3 regions of the uncultured Pseudoramibacter sp. genome follow, and region 1 is predicted to be linked to each of the others. Evidence: riboswitches for the same ligand, from Rfam matches in the RefSeq annotation. Region 1 holds a riboswitch; each other region holds the start of a gene.

Region 1 (5,877 bases):
CGCTGCTCGAAAAGCTCGGCAAGCTCGGCGCGAGAATCGCGGTACTGACCGGCGTCTCGCTGTCCGACGGCATGACCGGCTTCATGGGCCTCGACACCCAAACCGGCGAATTCCTGTCTCACCAAAATCCGCGGATCGACGCGTCCTATCACGGCACCGGCGACCTGTTCGCGAGCGCCTGCGTCGGCGGCATCTTAAACGGCCTGCCCTGGGATCAGGCCATGGCCATCGCGTCCGACTACACCGCTGAAACCATCGCTGTGACCCTGAAGGATCCGAAGAAGCCCTGGTACGGCGTCAATTTCGAAACGACGCTGCCGAGCCTCATCGCCAAACTCACCGTCGCGAAAAATATCTAACTTTCAAATTGCAGCCAACAAAAAAAGGAAATCCAAAGCAAATCGGATTTCCTTTTTTATTTACGCCTGCGCTTTCTTTTTCGGCGACGCGATGAGCAGGATCACCATCGTGATTGCCATATCCGGCAGGGTGGATCCCACCGGCAGATCGACCTGCATCAAAAGCCGATACAGGACAAAGCCGATGACCCAGACCACCAGGTTGCGCACGTTCCAGTCACGGTCTGCACTGTCCGCCTTTTTTAGGATGAAATAATCGGCGATCTGCACCGCGATCATCGGCGCAAAGACCGACCCGATCAGGTAGAGGAATTGGGTGATGTCGTCCATCGGGAAGAGCATCGCCAGCACGATGCCGATCACGGTCGCGATCATCGCGACGTTTTTGCCCGACAGCTTTGACCACAGCGATTCCGTCGAAATCCCAGCCGACCACGCGTCGAGGAACGTCGTCGTGACCGTCGACAGAATCAGAATGATCAGCGCCGCAATACCGAGGCCCGCCTTGACCATGATCACCGCGATGTTGCCGCCGCCGGTGAGCAGCGCCGCGCCCATGCCGATGATGTACATCCAGGTGGAGACGCCGCCGTAGACGAGGGTCGACGCCATCGTCGCCGCGAAGGGCTTTTCCGCCTCACGGGTGTAGTCCGAGATCAGCGGCAGCCAGGACAGCGGCATCGCCACCGCCAGTTCAATTGCCGCCCCAAAGCTCAGGCCCGAGGTCGGCGCCACCGACCACACCGAGCCCTTCGCGAAAATGACCCGGCACATGACGATCGTCAGGATGAACAGCGCCGCCATCGCGATTTGGTTGACCGGCCCCAGATTTGTAATGCCGATGGCGATCCACAGCAGAATCAGTGCGCCGATGACCAGGCACCAGACCCAGGCGTGTCCCGGGAAGATGCCGTCGATGGCCGCGGCCCCGTCGTAAATCATGATCGCCGTCCAGCCCACGAGCTGGAGGACGTTGAGAGCCGCAAAAATCAATCCGCCCTTGCCGCCGAAGGAGAGCTTGACGCTTTCCATCGCGCTCTTCCGGGTCCGCCCGCCGATGAGCCCCGAGAAGAAGAACATCGCACAGCCGATAACGTGGCCGATCAGAATCGCGGCCAGGCCCTTCGCGAAGCCCAGCGGTGCGAAATACGTCCCGGTCAGGATTTCCGCGATGGACACCCCGGCACCGAACCAGATCAAGCCGTTCTGAAAACTCGTCGTGCGTTTTTCGCCGCTCATTCACGCACCGCCTTGTACGCGTCCTTGATGTCAAAGGCGTGATTCATCGGGCCAGATCCCTTGCCGAGATCGAGGCCGTCCGCCAGCGCGCCGGAGAGGAAGGCCTTCGCCTGAGCCACCGCGTCGTTCAGCGCGTAGCCCTTAGCCAGGTTGGCCGCGATCGCCGACGACAGGGTGCAGCCGGTGCCGTGGGTGTTCGGATTGTCGATGCGCTTACCGGTGAACCACTGTCCGCCGTCCGGCTGCCAGAGGTAGTCGTTGGCGTCGTTGACCTGGTGACCGCCCTTGACGAGGACCGCACAGCCGAGGTTTTCGCCGATGGCCTGTCCGGCCTTTTCCATGTCGGCTTCAGTTACGATGTCGAGCCCCGAGAGAATTTCCGCTTCGGGGATGTTCGGCGTGATGATTTCCGCCAGCGGCATCAGCGCGCGCTTCAGCGTGTCCGCCGCGTCATCGCGCAGAAGCTTCGCGCCGGAGGTGGCGACCATCACCGGGTCGAGGACGATGTGCGCCGCCTGGTAGTGGGCGAGGCGTTCGGCGATGACCTCGATCAGCGCGGCCGAGCTGACCATCCCGATTTTCACCGCATCAGGGAAAATATCGGTAAAGACCGCGTCCAGTTCTTCCCCTAAAAACTTCGGGGTAACTTCCATAATGTCCGTGACGCCGGTGGTGTTCTGAGCCGTCAGAGCCGTAACCGCGCTCATAGCGAAAACGCCGTTTACGGTCATGGTTTTCAAATCGGCCTGAATGCCGGCGCCTCCGCTGGTATCGCTGCCAGCGATCGTCAATGCTGTTCTCATTGGTTGCTCCTTTTCACTTCGCATTTCCGTTTTCTAAGGCGATTCAAGGTGGTGCCCCCGATGAACCGCGCACAAAAAAAGCAGGCGGACCCGCCTGCAAAGCTCATCGTTCCCGGTGCTCCCTGCGTTGGCATGATCCAAATCAGGTTTAAGGGTCTAGGCCATTTGGTCTACTCTCAGCCTGCGTACAGACTCCCCTGCCTTTTTTACAACGCCCCTAGTATAGCGCACCACCTTGCATTTTGCAAGGGCCGTGGTACAATGAACGCAAACTCAAAAAGTACAATATCATTTAATAAAAGGAGCGCCATGATATGCAACTCATTCGAAAAGATCCGAACCGTCCGGTTCTCCTAGACCGAACTGAAACGATCGGCGGCCTGCCGCTGCGCACGCTGTCCTTCCCAATGCTCGAACAGACCGGCTGCGTCGATCACGTCTTCACGACGCGGGAGGGCGGCGTCAGCTCCGGCGACTGCGCGGCCATGAATTTCAACTACGACCGGGAGGACGATCCAATGGTCGTCGACGCCAATTACCAGCGCATCGCCGACGCCTTCGGCGGCGGCCGCAGCCTGCGCCACTTCGTCTGCGCCCATCAGGGCCACACCGGCAACGTCCGAGTTGTCGACAAACGAGACGGCGGCGAGGGGACGCTGTTCCGCCGCTGGGGCAGGGACGTCGACGGCATGGTCACCAATACGCCGGGACTGATCCTCGGTGTCTTCACTGCCGACTGTACACCAGTCTACCTGGTCGACCCGGTGCATCGGGCGGTCGGCCTCGTGCATTCCGGCTGGCGGGGCACGGCTGCCGGCATCGCGGCGGGCGCCATCAATCTGATGCGCACCCATTTCGGCACTGATCCGGCGGATCTCATCTGTGCCGTCGGGCCGTCCATCTGCCGAGACTGCTACGAAATCTCCGAAGACGTGGCCAAAGTGTTCCAAGACCGTTTCGGCGCCCAGGCCGATCAAATTCTCTGCAATCCCCACACCCGTGACGGCGCCCTGCACTGTCAGCTCGATCTCTGGCAGGCCAACCGCCTCGTCCTCGAAAACGCCGGCGTCAAGCCCGAGCACATTCAGGTCACCGACGTCTGCACCCGGTGCAACGCGAAGCTGTTGTTCTCCCACCGCGCCGCCGGAGAGCACCGGGGCAACTGCGCCGCTTTCTTAAGTCTTAAGCCTTAAAATATCTATACAAATTCCTTGATTTCGTAAAATATTTATTGTATTATTGCCTTAGCAAAGTGAATTGCCAAGGCAATTTTTATTTTTAAAGAAGAGAGTGTAAAAACTATGATTAATCGCAAATTATTAAAACAAGACGCCAAAAACGTCTTTCATGCCCACTACTGGGCCCTCGTCGGCGGCTATTTGATTTTCACCCTCATTTCCGGCTTCCTGGGCAGCGGCGTCTCCTACATTTTCTCCGGTGGGGGCACTTTCTCCCATCTCGATGAAATCTTCCAATTCAATTCCTTCATCGCGAGGCCGGCCATCGTGACCACCCTGCTCGGCATTTTCGTCGGTCTACCCCTGGAAATCGGACAATATCATTACGCCTTGGAAAATCGGAAAGGCCACGTGGATTTCGGTCAGGCCCTTTCCTACGGCTTTACTCACAATTACGGCAATGTCATCCTCGTGCTCTTCCTGCGCAACTTATTCATCTTCCTCTGGTCTCTGTTGCTCGTCGTTCCCGGCATTGTCAAGGCTTATCAGTACCGGCTGGTCGGCTACCTGGTTGCAGAAGATCCCAATTTGACGTACGAAGCCGCCCTCGAACGCTCAAAGACGATGATGGACGGCCACAAAATGGACGCCTTTGTGCTCGATCTGTCCTTTATCGGATGGTTCCTGCTGTCCGGCCTCACCTGCGGCCTCGTCGGCATTTTCTGGGTGATGCCCTACTACCAGCAGACCGACGCCGAATTTTACGCCGCAATTATCGCGCAGCAGCCTGACGACACCCAATCGTCCGACGCCACTACCGAACCCCTCGATGACCCCGCTTCGACAGACGGCACTGTGCAGTAAAGGGTAAAATCCCGTTGCAGACATAAATATAACCCGTTTGGATTTGTATCAATCCAAGCGGGTTGTTTTTTATTTCTTTTCACCGTTCATTTCATCCCGCAGCCAATCGAGTACTTCTCCGAAATCCCGATGCCGCATCGACGGAAAGGCCCGCATCAGCCGGCGTCCGCCGAAAACCTTCGGCGCCATAATGCGTGCCCGCAGGCGCTGAGCCTTGGCTCTTAAGGCCTGGCTGCGCTGGCGCACCGCGGCTTGTGCCGCTGCCTTCTTGGCTTCAGCCCGTTCGCTCATTTCAGCCCGGGCCAGAGCCGCCTGCACCTGCCCCTCCTGAACGCGCTGGGTCGCTTCCATCGCGCCGCCGCCGATGTCCTCGGTCAGCTTGTCGCTGACGGTGCGCAGCGAGGTCCGGATTTCGTCCAGCTCGGCCAGCCGTCGGTTGAAGCCGTTGATGATCATGACCGTCACGATCAAATCGGCCAGGTACACGCTGTACAGCACCGCCAGCACAATCCAGCCGTAATCCGGCGGAATCAGGTCGGTGGCCGTGTGGCGCACCATCGGCTGGACGTACTGCACGACGAGCATGATCGCCAGCCCCCAAATGATCGAGTACTCCGGACAGATGTAGCCGCCGACGTTCAGCGGCTTGTCGCTGTAGTCCCACCACCGGGTGTGAAACAGCCGATCCAGCGCCCAGCCGGCGACCAGCTCGATCAGCGTCGCGAAGATCATGCCGACGAGGAAAATCGTCCACGCCGGCAGACGTTCCGGCGCCGTCCGGCCGATTCCCCAGGCGACGGCAAAGACGGCCAGCACGCCGAAGCCGTACACCGGGCAGACCGGGCCGTTCAAAAAGCCCCGGTTGACGATCTTCCCCTGATGCACTGCGTGAAACACCACCTCGACGACCCAGCCGAGGAAGGAGTAAATGAGAAAGTACCAGGCGATCTGGTAATAGGTCATCCCTACAATCATGGCGATCCTCAGGCGTTGAACACGTAGCGGTCCATCCGATGAAAGGCTTCCGCGATTCGGTGGGTCGGTGAGGCCAGATTGAGGCGGATCGACGTCGGCGCCTCGAACAGATGGCCGTCTTGCCAGCCGACACCGACGTCCCAGCCCTTTTGAAGCAGTGCTTTCTGGGTGATGCCGTGGTTTTTGAGCCAGTCCGTGCAGTCCAGCAGCAGCATGTACGTCCCTTCAGAGCGGAAGGCCGTGACGCCGTCGAAATGGGCGTCTACGTAGTTGCAGGCAAAGTTCACGTTGTTGGACAGCACCGGCAGCAGCTGGCTGAGCCAGTCCGCACCCTCGTCACTGTAGGCGCCGATCAGTGCGTGCTCGGACAAGACGTTCATCGCGTTGTAAACCGTTTTTTGGCCGATCGCCCGAACCCGCTGCCGCACCGTCTTGTTGTAAATGACGCTGTAAGAGCCG
Region 2 (5,877 bases), on a different contig from region 1:
GGGAGCGGGGACAGCCGCAGGCAGCGTCATTTCCGCGGCAACCGCAGCCTCGCTGACCTCAGCCCTTGGCGAAACCACCATCATCATTTTAGAAAAAATGGCAAAGGGTGAAATCCATCCCGAAGATTTGAAAAATAAGAAGGGCGTTAAAGCGATCAAAAAAATTTTTTTCGATCAGCTCAAGCAGTTCAAGCGCTAAATTAAAAACCCAATGAAAAGCAAATTTTCATTGGGTTTTTGCGATTTACGGATTGGGAAAGAGTTTGCCGAAAATCCAGTGGGTCAGCGGCGCGGCGAAGAACATATTCCAGAAAAACGCCATCGGCAGGTTCTTGATCACGGTGCCGACCCAGATCGCCGGCAGATTAATCGGGTTGGCGTGGGCGAGGATCAGATTAAATAAAATCGAAGCGATGAGACTCATCGTCGGGCACATGATCGAGACCGTACCGGCCTGGCGCATGATGCGGCAGAAATACGGGTTGTCCTTGGCAGGATCCGTATGCCGTTTGGCGAAGGCGGCGCCGATGCGATTGCCCCAAAGGCTCGAGGTAATGAAGACGAAGGCGCCCATGTAAGAGGCTTCAATGGCGGCATCAACAAAGACGTGGTTGGTCATCGTGCTGAAGCCGCCGACATTAAGATTAAAACCTTGTTTAATGGCGACGTTGTACACCTCCATGCCGTAGGCCATGATATACGACATCAATAATCCGAAAACGATCCCTTGTTTTTTTGTTCTTTGCATTAAAAATACAGTCCTTTCAATTTAATAAAAATCAACAGCAAACAGTTAATTGAGTGCGGCTTTCGGCTCACTTTGGCCGATGGGCGCGACGCGGTGCGATACGGTCCGCTTGAGTAAAAGCAGCGCTACGACGGCAGCGGTGGCTTCGGCAATCGGGAACGCCCAAAAGACAGCGGTCGTCGGCAGAGACAGGCGGCTGAAAATCCACGCCAGCGGCAGCGGGATGACGAGCAGCCTTAATAATGAGACAATCAGGGAGGAATTGCCAGCTTCCAACCCTTGGAAGACGCCCTGCAGCGCGATGCTGACGCCGGCGAAAACAAAGCCGATGCTGATGATGTGCATGGCGCTGACACAGAGAGATTCAGTTACCTGGGTCAAGCCGAAGATCTGTGCGAGGGGATGGGCGAAAATCTGCAGAATGGCCGTCCCGATGAGCATGACGACGACGGTGTCAATTAATCCCCAGCGGATGCACTGCACAATGCGCTTTTTCAAACGCGCCCCGTAATTGTAGGCGGTCAGCGGCGTGATTGCGTCCCGCAGGCCAAATCCAGCGAAGAAAACAAATTGCTGGATTTTGTAGAAGATGCCGTAGGCCGTGACGATCTGCTGAGAAATCGTGCCAAAGATGATGTTGATCCCGTAGGTCATAAAGCTCATCAGCGCCTGCATGACGATGGCGGAAAAGCCGATCTGATAAATGCCGCGGATGGTTTTGACACGGGGCTTCAAGAATTTAATCCCCATTTTAATTTCCCGGTTCTTCGTCAGCTGGAAGACGAAGGCCAGCGCAAGAGAGATAATTTGGCCGATGATCGTCGCGTACGCTGCGCCGGCGATGCCCATGGCCGGGCAGCCGAGCAGACCGTAAATCATAATCGGGTCAAGCACAATGTTGGTCAACGCGCCGGTGATCTGCGCCGTTGTGGACAGGACGGTTTTGCCCGTCGACTGCAGCAGCTTTTCAAAAATGCCGTAGAGGACGTTGCCGAAGCAGAACAGGGTGCAGATTTTTAGGTAGCGGGTGCCCATGTTCAACACGACAGGGTCGGAGGTCTGGGTTCTCAGGTAGGCGTGGGAACCGAAGAAGCCGAAAACCATAAAAACGGCCGTAATGACGATGCCGAGGAAGATGCCGTTGCCCGCCGTCCGCGAGACTCCCTTTTCGTTCTTCTGCCCCAGCTGGCGCGAAAGCATGGCGCCGACGCCGACACCGGTACCGATGCCAAAGGCGACGATCAGCATTTGAACAGGGAAGGCGAGGGTCAAGGCGTTGACGGCGAGCTCTCCAGCGTGGACCACACCGCCGCTGTCAGGCATTCTCGCGACAAACATGCTGTCGACGATGTTGTACATCGCTTGCAGTACCATCGACAAAATAATCGGAAGTCCCATCGACAGCATTAGCCTGTCGATGCGTTCAGTGCCCATTTTATTCTCTTTCATAGCGGTTACCTTCTTTCTTTGATTTCATTTTGTAATAAAAAAGAGCAAAATAAAAAAGCAGACAACACGGAGTTGTCTGCCAACGGAGTTACGTCTACCAGCGATTGATTATGATGTTCTTACGTTATTTTATCTAATTGAATGCGTTTGTGCAAATGAATTTTTTGCAAAGTCTGAAACAAAATTTGAGGTGGTTGTTTGAAAATTTAAAATCAGATATAATGAAATAGAATCAATATTTGATGGAATGGATACACAATGGAAGATAAAAATAAAATTAAAAAAATGCCGAAGGGCGTCTTGGTCGGCGAGAGTATTTTCGATATCGCCTATTTGTTGTTTGCTTTTATTACGTCGGGGATCTTCTTTTCCCACGGCGCGGACCCAGTTTTTTTCTGGTACGGTTGGCTGACTTTCATTTTGGGAGCCGGCGACGCCTTCCACTTGGTGCCCCGGGTGGTGCATCATTTAAGAGGAGACAGCGAACGGGGGCAGTGGTGGCTAAATTTGGGTCTGATCGTCTCGTCTCTGACGATGACCGTGTTTTACATCATTTTGGTGAGAATTTGGACCTTACTGTTTGACCCCACCTCGATTTCTTCGGTCTTTATGCTGCTCGTCGCGATGTTTTCCTTTATTCGTTTGGCGCTTTGCGTGTTTCCTCAAAATAAATGGTTTGCCGGCGGCGACATAAAATGGAGCTTCGCGCGGAATTTGGCCTTTTTAGTCCTAGGTGGTCTTGTCGCGTTTCTGTACGCGTCGATCGGCAATACCGGTGGCTACGGCTTGTGGAAAATGGCCGTGGCGATCGTGATCAGCTTTGCCTGCTATCTGCCGGTCACGATCTGGGCGAAAACCAAACCAGCTGTAGGGATGCTGATGATTCCCAAGACCCTCGCGTATATTTGGATGATCGCGATGGGGCTGGCGCTGCTGAACGTCTGAAATTTTAGACTGTTTCTGCGGCAACGCTTGTCTGCTGTATAAAACTTTGATATAATAAAATGTAATCAAATAACAAAGGGAGCTGTAAAAGGCTGAGAGGAAACGCGAGTTTCGACCTTGAACCTGATTTGGATAATGCCAACGGAGGGAAATACGTGTGTCAATTGGCAGTCCCAAAGGGCTGCTTTTTTTATGAAAAGGAGATGAGGTTTTGGTACAGATTAATGGAGAAGCTGTAAATGCGGCGGGCAAAACGATCGGCGCGTATTTAAAGGACGTTGGGATCGATCCTCAGCGCGTTGCGGTTGAGTACAATGGCAAAATTTTAAGCAAGGATGCGTACGACACGACGCAGATGTCGGACGACGACGTCGTCGAAATCGTAAACTTTGTGGGCGGCGGCTGCTAGAGCGGCAGCTGCATAATGGATTAACAGGAATTGCTGAAAGGGAGAAAAACAATGGAAAAAGATCAACTGGTGATTGGCGGTCACGCCTTTGATTCGCGTTTTATTCTGGGTTCCGGGAAATATTCTTTTGAGCTCATTGACGCGGCGGTGAAACACGCCGGCGCGCAGATTGTGACCTGTGCGATCCGTCGAACCAAGCCCGGCGAACAAAACATCATGGACTACATTCCAAAGGATGTTACGCTTCTGCCGAACACTTCCGGCTCAAGAACCGCGGAAGACGCCATCCGCATCGCGCACATGGCCCGTGAACTGGGCTGCGGCGATTTCGTTAAATTGGAAGTCATTCCGGACACAAAATACCTGCTGCCGGACAACGCGATGACCATTGAAGCGACAAAGGTGCTGGCCAAGGAAGGCTTCATTGTCATGCCGTATATGTTTCCGGATCTGAATGCGGCCAAGGCATTGGCCGACGCCGGCGCTGCGGCGATCATGCCGCTGGGCGCGCCGATCGGCTCCAATCGGGGGCTGGCCAGCAAGGCGTTCATCCAAATTCTCATCGACGAAATCGACCTGCCGATCATCGTCGACGCGGGCATCGGCAGACCGTCTCAGGCCTGTGAAGCGATGGAAATGGGCGCGGACGCAATTATGGCCAACACCGCCCTTGCCACAGCTGGAGATATTCCGATGATGGCTTCGGCCTTTAAATCCGCGATTGAAGCGGGGCGCAAGGCTTACCACGCGGGACTGGGCCGTGTGTTAGTGCGCGGCGGCGCACCGTCGGACCCGACGACGGGAACCCTGCATGACTGATTTTAAAATCATCTGCATCACCAACCGGCATTTTTTTGACGAGACGGCTGATTTTTTGACCCACATCGACCGGCTGGCAGCAGCCCGGCCGGACCTGATCATCCTCAGAGAAAAGGATCTGCCTGTTCAGGCCTACACCGAGCTGGCCAAACGCGTTATTGACATCTGCGAAAGGCACGGCGTCGTCTGTGCCCTTCACACCTATGTCGCAGCAGCGATTGCACTGAAGGTAGAGGCTTTTCACGCGCCGATGCCCATGCTCGACGCGATGACGGACACGGAGAAACACAGCTTTAGACAGCTCGGCGCGTCGACCCACAGCGTCGAGCAGGCACGGGCCGCTGAAGCTGCGGGCTGTACCTACATCACGGCGAGCCACATTTACGACACCGACTGTAAAAAAGGGCTGCCGGGGCGGGGACTCAAATTTTTAGAGGACGTCACGAGACGGACCGCCATCCCGGTTTACGCTTTGGGCGGCATCGATGCCAGTAAGCTCGCTGAAGTTCGGCGCGCCGGCGCAGACGGCGCCTGTGTGATGAGCGGGGCGATGACCTGCGCAGATCCGGCGCGTTATATCGCCAGTCTGCGCCAGTTTTCCAAATAATGTTTGGACACCTTGTATTTGACAGGCAGGTCTGATAAGATGTGTCACGGATGATATGAAAAGTTTCAATAGAAAAATTTCAATGATAGAAGAGCCTGAAAATCAGGCTCTTTTTTAATGCGAAGGAGGCATTCTTTTGGCTAATCAGCAGTCTTTGAAGAAAAAGCAGCGGCAGATGATTTCCGAAAGCTTTCGGCTTGGGGCGCTGCTCGCGTCAGTCGGTGGGTTTTTAGACGCTTACAGCTACGTGACCCGGGGACAGGTCTTCGCTACTGCGGAAACGGGCAACATTGTCCTGATGAGTCTCAATTTATCCAAGGGTGATTTTCGCATGGCGCTGCATTACCTGCTGCCAATCTGCGTTTACGCTCTCGGCATTCTCGTGGTAAAGAACGTCGCGGAGAACGCGAATCAGCACCATTTAATCGTCATTCATTGGCGTCAGATCATCATTTTCTGCGAAGCCTGCGTGCTGATGTGCGTGACCTTTATTCCACAGACACCGCGGATGAATCTGCTGGCCAACGTGCTGATCGCCTTCGTTTCGTCGATGCAGGTGCAGAGCTTCAGAAAGCTCAAAGGCTTGGGCTTTGCGACGACGATGTGTACCGGCAATCTCCGCTCGGCGATGGACCGGCTGCACTGCGCCTTTCGAGACAAAAGCCGGGAAGAGTTAATCAACGGGCTGCGCTACCTTGGGATTATCTTTTCGTTTATTGTTGGTGTCTTCATTTCTTATCGTCTGACGCGGCGCTGGGGCATCCACGCGATGCCGGCTGCGGTCTGCGTGCTGGTGGTGGTCTTCGTTCTGCTTGTCCGCGAACCGCGGGAATTTGAATAACAGGTAAACTCTGGATTAAATCGAAATTTACAATAAAAAAGCATTATTTAACCCGTGTT
Region 3 (5,877 bases), on a different contig from region 1:
TCGGCGGCGCCGGCAATTACCGCGGTGTCGTTGGTGAAAATGCGGGCCAGGAGATCGCCGTGAAAATAGGAGAGGGAGAACATCGCGGCAGCGGAGAGGGCGGCGATCAGCACCGACTGGCGCAGGGCGCCGAAGATGCGGTCAAATTGGCCTGCACCCCGGTTTTGGGCGACGAAGGCCGAAATCGCCTGCATGAAGCCGATCGGAATCAGGCTGGATAAAATCGGCCCCTCCGTTAAGGACAAAACACGGGTTTTTTTCATTTTTACCTCCAAAATAAAAGCGGACTGAATAGGGCATACCGGCATTTCAGCCAGCACATCTTATCCAGTCCGCTGATCTTTTCATTTCATTCAGGCAGAACCCTCCGATGAACGCCCCTATTGTAATCGAGAAAAGGGATTTTGTCAATTTGACGTTTTCAACCCGTCTGCTTTTTGATAAACTAGAATTAAAACATAGTAAATGAGTCAACATTCATATTAAAACACTAGGTAATTGGAAGGAGCTGTGTTATCATGGATATGGAAACGAAATGTCTGCACTCGGGCTACACGCCGAAAAACGGAGACCCTCGGGTGGTGCCGATTGTGCAGAGTACGACCTACGTTTACGATTCGACAGATGAAATCGCCGGCGTTTTCGACGACCCGACGAAGAGCATCATTTACTCGCGCTTCGCGAATCCGACGGTCATGGCCGTGGAAGCCAAGGTCGCCGATATGGAAGGCGGCGTCGGCGCGATGGCGACGTCCAGCGGCCAGGCAGCCAACCTGCTCGCCATTTTAAACCTCTGCGCGGCGGGGGACAGCTTCATCGCGACGCCGTCGGTTTACGGCGGGACCCTGAACCTGTTCAACATCACGCTGAGACGCCTCGGCATCGAATGCATTTTTGTCGACGAAGAAGCCTCAGAGGAAGAAATTCAGGCGGCCTTCAAGCCGAACACCAAGGCTGTATTCGGCGAAACCCTGGCCAACCCGGCGCTGACGGTGTTCGACATCGAAAAATTTGCGAAGATCGCCCACGCCAACGGTGTGCCGCTGATCGTCGACAACACCTTTGCGACGCCGGTGCTCTGCCGGCCCTTCGAATGGGGCGCCGACATCGTGACCCACTCGACGAGCAAGTACATGGACGGCCACGCGCTGCAGTGCGGCGGGATGATCGTCGACAGCGGCAAGTTCGACTACACCAACGGCAAGTTCCCGGAATTCACCGAACCGGACGAAAGCTACCACGGCATCGTCTACACTGACAAGTACGCCGACGCGCCGTACATCACCAAAGCGCGGATGCAGCTGATGCGCGATTTCGGCTGCTACCCGGCGGCCCACTCGGCATTCCTGCTCAACCTCGGGCTCGAAACCCTGCCGGTTCGGATGCGCCAGTACTGCGACAACGCGATGCAGGTGGCGACCTTCCTCGACGCGGCCGACGGAATCGCCTCGGTGACTTATCCAGGCCTGCCGGGAGACCGCTACCATCAGCTGGCTGAAAAATACCTGCCGGACGGCGCCAGCGGCGTCATTTCCTTTGTCGTCGAGGGCGGACGGCCCCAGGCCGTTAAATTCATGGACAGCCTGAAGCTGGCGTCCAACGAAGTCCACGTCGCGGATATCCGCACCTGCGTGCTGCACCCGGCGTCGGCGACCCACCGCCAGCTCACCGACGAACAGCTCGTCGCGGCGGGCATCGACGGCGGTATGATCCGCCTGTCGGTCGGGCTCGAAAGCGTCCACGACATCATCGAAGACCTTAAACGGGGGCTGGCCGCGCTGTAAAATTGTTTTAAATAAGGAGGAGCCATGGAACGGATATTGATCGTCATCGACATGCAGAAAGATTTTATCGACGGGGCATTGGGAACCAAGGAAGCGGAAGCCATCGTGCAGCCGGTGATCGACAAGATCGCGGCAGTGCCGAAGGCCAACGTCTACGCGACTCAGGACACCCACCCGGACAATTATCTGGACACTCAGGAAGGCGCCAATCTGCCAGTGCCCCACTGCATCAAGGGGACGCCGGGATGGGCTCTCGAGCCGCACATCGCGGCCATGATTCCACCGGATCACATTATCGAAAAGCCGACCTTTGGCTCGGTGGCGCTGGCGGAGCGCATGGCCAAAATCGCGGCGGAGCGGGACATCGAAATCGAGCTCGTCGGGTTGTGTACTGACATCTGCGTTGTCTCCAACGCGCTGATGCTCAAGGCGTTCATGCCGGAGGTGTCGGTGACGGTCGACGCGCGGTGCTGCGCCGGCGTCACACCAGAAAGCCACGCGGCGGCGCTTCAGACCATGGCGGCCTGCCAGGTGAAAATTCTTTCGTGAAAAAGAGAAAAATTTTAATTAAAAAACTGCGATCTGGTAAGACCGCAGTTTTTTTGATGCTGTTTTTTGCTTTGATCATAGAATGTCGATGATTTCGCCGGCCAGGGCCTTGTTCATACTGCGCACCGCGCAGAACTTGCCGCACATGGAGCAGGTGTCGCTGTGATCGTCCCCCGGGGCGCGGCTGTCTCGGATCGCCTTGGCCCGTTCGGGATCGAGGCATTGCGCGAATTGGGCGTTCCAATCGAGTTTGCGTCTGGCATCGGCCATCCGGTCGTCCTGGTCCCGGGCGCCTGGCAGGCCTTTGGCGATATCGGCAGCGTGGGCCGCGATTTTGCTCGCGATGATCCCTTCGTGGACGTCGTCACGGTTTGGCAGCGCCAGGTGTTCCGCCGGGGTGACGTAGCACAAGAAGGCCGCCCCGTTGTAGGCGGCGATAGCGCCGCCAATGGCCGCCGTGATGTGGTCGTAGCCCGGCGCAATATCCGTGACCAGCGGTCCGAGGACGTAGAAAGGCGCGCCGTGGCAGACCTGCTGCTGCACCTTCATGTTCGCGGCGATCTGGTCAAGGGGCACGTGCCCCGGCCCTTCGACCATGACCTGCACGTCCTTTTTCCATGCCCGTTCCGTCAGTTCGCCGAGGCGCATGAGTTCGCCGAGCTGGATACGGTCGGTCGCGTCCGCTAAACATCCAGGCCGGCAGGCGTCGCCGAGGGAGATCGTCACGTCGTATTTCCGGCAGATGTCGAGGATTTCGTCGTAATATTCGTAGAATGGATTTTCTTCGCCGGTCATTGACATCCACGCGAAGATCAGACTGCCGCCGCGGCTCACAATGTTCATCTTGCGTTCGCCGGCCTTGACCTGGCGCACCGTTTCCTTAGTCAGGCCGCAGTGCAGGGTCACGAAATCGACCCCGTCTTCAGCGTGAAGCCGCACGACGTCGATGAAGTCCCGCGCCGAAAGGGTGCCCAAATCTCTTTGATAGTGGATCACCGCGTCGTAGACCGGAACGGTGCCAATCATCGCCGGGCATTCCGATGTCAGTTTCCGTCTAAAGGGCTGGGTGTCGCCATGACTCGACAGATCCATGATCGCTTCGGCGCCGAGATTGACCGCATCCATCACCTTGTCTAATTCCACGTTGAGATCCCGGCAATCACGACTGACCCCGAGATTGACGTTGATTTTCGTCTTCAGCTGTTTCCCGATGCCGTTGGGGTCGAGGCTGGTGTGGTTCACGTTCGCCGGAATGACCACCTGTCCCTTTGCGATCAGATCCATCAATTGATCGATGTCCATGTTTTCCTTTGCGGTAATCGCCTTCATCTGCGGCGTCACGATGCCCTTGCGGGCTGCATCCATTTGGGTTGCGTAATTCAGTGCCATACTTTTCTCCTTGCTCGTTATAAAATTCTGCGCACGGAGAACAAAAAAAGCAGTGCCGGGAGGGCACTGCGGTAAAAAGCACGACGTCAATCAAATCTCGCTTCCGTCTCCCTCCGTTGGCATTATCCAAATCAGGTAAATCGGGTCGTGCGGCATGTCCGCACCTCTCAGCTCATCGCTCCCCGGTACGCGGTAACTCCATTATAGCACGATTTTTTCCGAGGTGAAGGGAAAATCAGGCATTTTCTGAAATTTTGCAAAAAAAACAGCGGCCTGAGCCGCTGCGCGTCGGTGACGCTTAGAGTGCGAAGCTGCCGTTTACTTCGCCGTTGATGACGTAGTAAGCCATCGCTTCTTCGGTGTTGACGTAGACCTTGACGTCCTTGAGATCGCGGACCAGGTTGCCCATCTGTTTGGTCCAAATTTCCTTGACTTCGTCAACAAGTCCGGATGAGGTGACTTCGAAATCGCTGCGCTGGATAATGACTTCGCTCTTGTATCCGCGGCTGGAGCTGCGGCGTGCAGCGGTCTTTTTCGCACCGGTTTTTGCAGCAGATGCAGTGGTCTTCGCGGCCTTCGCAGCTGTTTTCGCCACAGTCTTTGCGGCGGTTTTGGCTGCTTCTGCCTTGGCCTTCTTCGGTTCAGCCTTTGCGACGGTTTCGACTTCTGTTTTCACTTCAACCTTCGGCGTGCTTTTAACTTCTGCCTTCTGGGCTTCAGCGGATGCCATGGATTTTTTGGATAATTTTCTTGCCATCATTAAACCTCCTGTTGAGTTGCACCGGCTTATCTGTCAAATGCTTCAAGAAGTGGTCGACCAAATGTAACTCGAAAATTAAAACAATTGATTACATTGCACAATCTATCATAAATGAAAAATGTTGTAAATAAAAAAGCCGGATTTTCTCCGGCTTTTCGCGTTGTAAATGCTTTCAAAATTACATGACTTAAGCAAGTAAATTATTTTCCGCCCTCTTTCCGATCTTCGATCGGCACGAAGGGTCTGCGTTCCGGAATCAAGCTTTCGTACGCCGGACGCATGATGACTTTGCCGTTGATGATTTCTTCGATGCGGTGCGCGCTCCAGCCGACGATGCGGCCGACGGTGATCATCGGCGTGTACAGTTCCGGAGGGATGTTGAGCATCCGGTACACGAACCCGCTGAAGAAGTCGATGTTGGCACACACCGGCTTGTGGTAAAGGCCGCGTTCGTTGATCATTTTCGGGGCGAGGTCCGCCACCGCCGCGTACAAATCGAACACGTCGCTCTGGCCTTTCGCTGTGGCGAGCTTTTCGCCGTACTTGCGCAGAATTTCAGAGCGCGGGTCGGAGATCGAGTAGACCGGGTTGCCGATGCCGTAAATCTTGCCGCTCTTGTCGAAGGCCTTGCGGTCGAGCAGTGCCGAGAGGTAGCGCTTGATGCCAGCCATGTCGCCGGGGCCAGCGATATTTTCGGCTAGATCTTCCATCATTTCGGGTACGAGCAGAATCTGTCCCCCGTGCTTTGGCCCCTTGAGGGAACCGATCGCCGCCGCCATCGTCGAGTAGGTATCGGTGCCGGTGGAGGAGACCACGCGGTCGACAAAGGTGGAGTTGTTGCCGCCGCCGTGTTCCATGTGAAGGATCAATTCCACTTCGAGCACCCACGCTTCGAGGTCGGTGTATTTCCGATCCGGACGCAGAAGGCTCAACAGGATTTCCGACGTGGACATATTCGGGCGCGCGCGGTGCAGGTACAGGGAATTGCCTTCAATGTAGTGATTGTAGGATTGGTAGACGTACATCACGAGCAGCGGGAACTGGGCGATGAGCTTCACGCACTGAGCGAGCACGTATTCGGGCGAGGTGTCTTCGCTGTTGTCGTCGTAGGCGCCGAGAGAGAGCACGCAGCGGGTCAGCATGCGCATCAAATCGTTGGATGGCGAGTGCATGATGATGTCCCGAGTGAAATGTGTCGGCAGCGGGCGCTGGCTGTCCAGCACGTCGCGGAAGTCGTCGAGCTCAGCCTGCGTCGGCAAGTCGCCGAAGAGCAGCAGGAACGCGGCGGATTCGTAGCCGAAACGGCATTGGGTGAAGCCTTCGATGATGTCGTTGATGTCGATGCCGCGGTACCAGAGCTTGCCCTCACAGGGGACACGCTTGCCGTCGACGATT

What was found. A riboswitch is a leader RNA that binds a small molecule or an ion and turns the genes downstream of it on or off. The one in region 1 is predicted to bind thiamine pyrophosphate.
Region 2: linked by a shared signal. The riboswitch ahead of thiS (sulfur carrier protein ThiS) and the one ahead of thiD (bifunctional hydroxymethylpyrimidine kinase/phosphomethylpyrimidine kinase) in region 1 are both predicted to bind thiamine pyrophosphate.
Region 3: linked by a shared signal. The riboswitch ahead of thiC (phosphomethylpyrimidine synthase ThiC) and the one ahead of thiD (bifunctional hydroxymethylpyrimidine kinase/phosphomethylpyrimidine kinase) in region 1 are both predicted to bind thiamine pyrophosphate.

The regions. Positions count from the first base shown of each region.
Region 1 covers NZ_CAIFFF010000001.1:9,474-15,350, reverse strand. The annotation lists gene QZX60_RS00085 (pyridoxamine kinase) at 1-359, shown strand, start outside; gene cytX (putative hydroxymethylpyrimidine transporter CytX) at 420-1,598, opposite strand; gene thiD (bifunctional hydroxymethylpyrimidine kinase/phosphomethylpyrimidine kinase) at 1,595-2,401, opposite strand; TPP riboswitch at 2,504-2,610, opposite strand; gene pgeF (peptidoglycan editing factor PgeF) at 2,716-3,594, shown strand; gene QZX60_RS00065 (DUF975 family protein) at 3,703-4,443, shown strand; gene QZX60_RS00060 (putative ABC transporter permease) at 4,513-5,418, opposite strand; gene QZX60_RS00055 (MalY/PatB family protein) at 5,427-5,877, opposite strand, start outside.
Region 2 covers NZ_CAIFFF010000007.1:57,246-63,122, forward strand. The annotation lists gene QZX60_RS05605 (GTPase family protein) at 1-199, shown strand, start outside; gene QZX60_RS05610 (hypothetical protein) at 245-706, opposite strand; gene QZX60_RS05615 (MATE family efflux transporter) at 794-2,197, opposite strand; gene QZX60_RS05620 (hypothetical protein) at 2,456-3,142, shown strand; TPP riboswitch at 3,208-3,309, shown strand; gene thiS (sulfur carrier protein ThiS) at 3,354-3,551, shown strand; gene QZX60_RS05630 (thiazole synthase) at 3,603-4,370, shown strand; gene QZX60_RS05635 (thiamine phosphate synthase) at 4,363-4,977, shown strand; gene QZX60_RS05640 (YoaK family protein) at 5,114-5,818, shown strand.
Region 3 covers NZ_CAIFFF010000006.1:4,983-10,859, reverse strand. The annotation lists gene QZX60_RS04860 (MATE family efflux transporter) at 1-263, opposite strand, end outside; gene QZX60_RS04855 (O-acetylhomoserine aminocarboxypropyltransferase/cysteine synthase family protein) at 519-1,784, shown strand; gene QZX60_RS04850 (cysteine hydrolase family protein) at 1,809-2,333, shown strand; gene thiC (phosphomethylpyrimidine synthase ThiC) at 2,409-3,722, opposite strand; TPP riboswitch at 3,815-3,917, opposite strand; gene QZX60_RS04840 (DUF6465 family protein) at 4,021-4,479, opposite strand; gene QZX60_RS04835 (citrate synthase) at 4,683-5,877, opposite strand, start outside.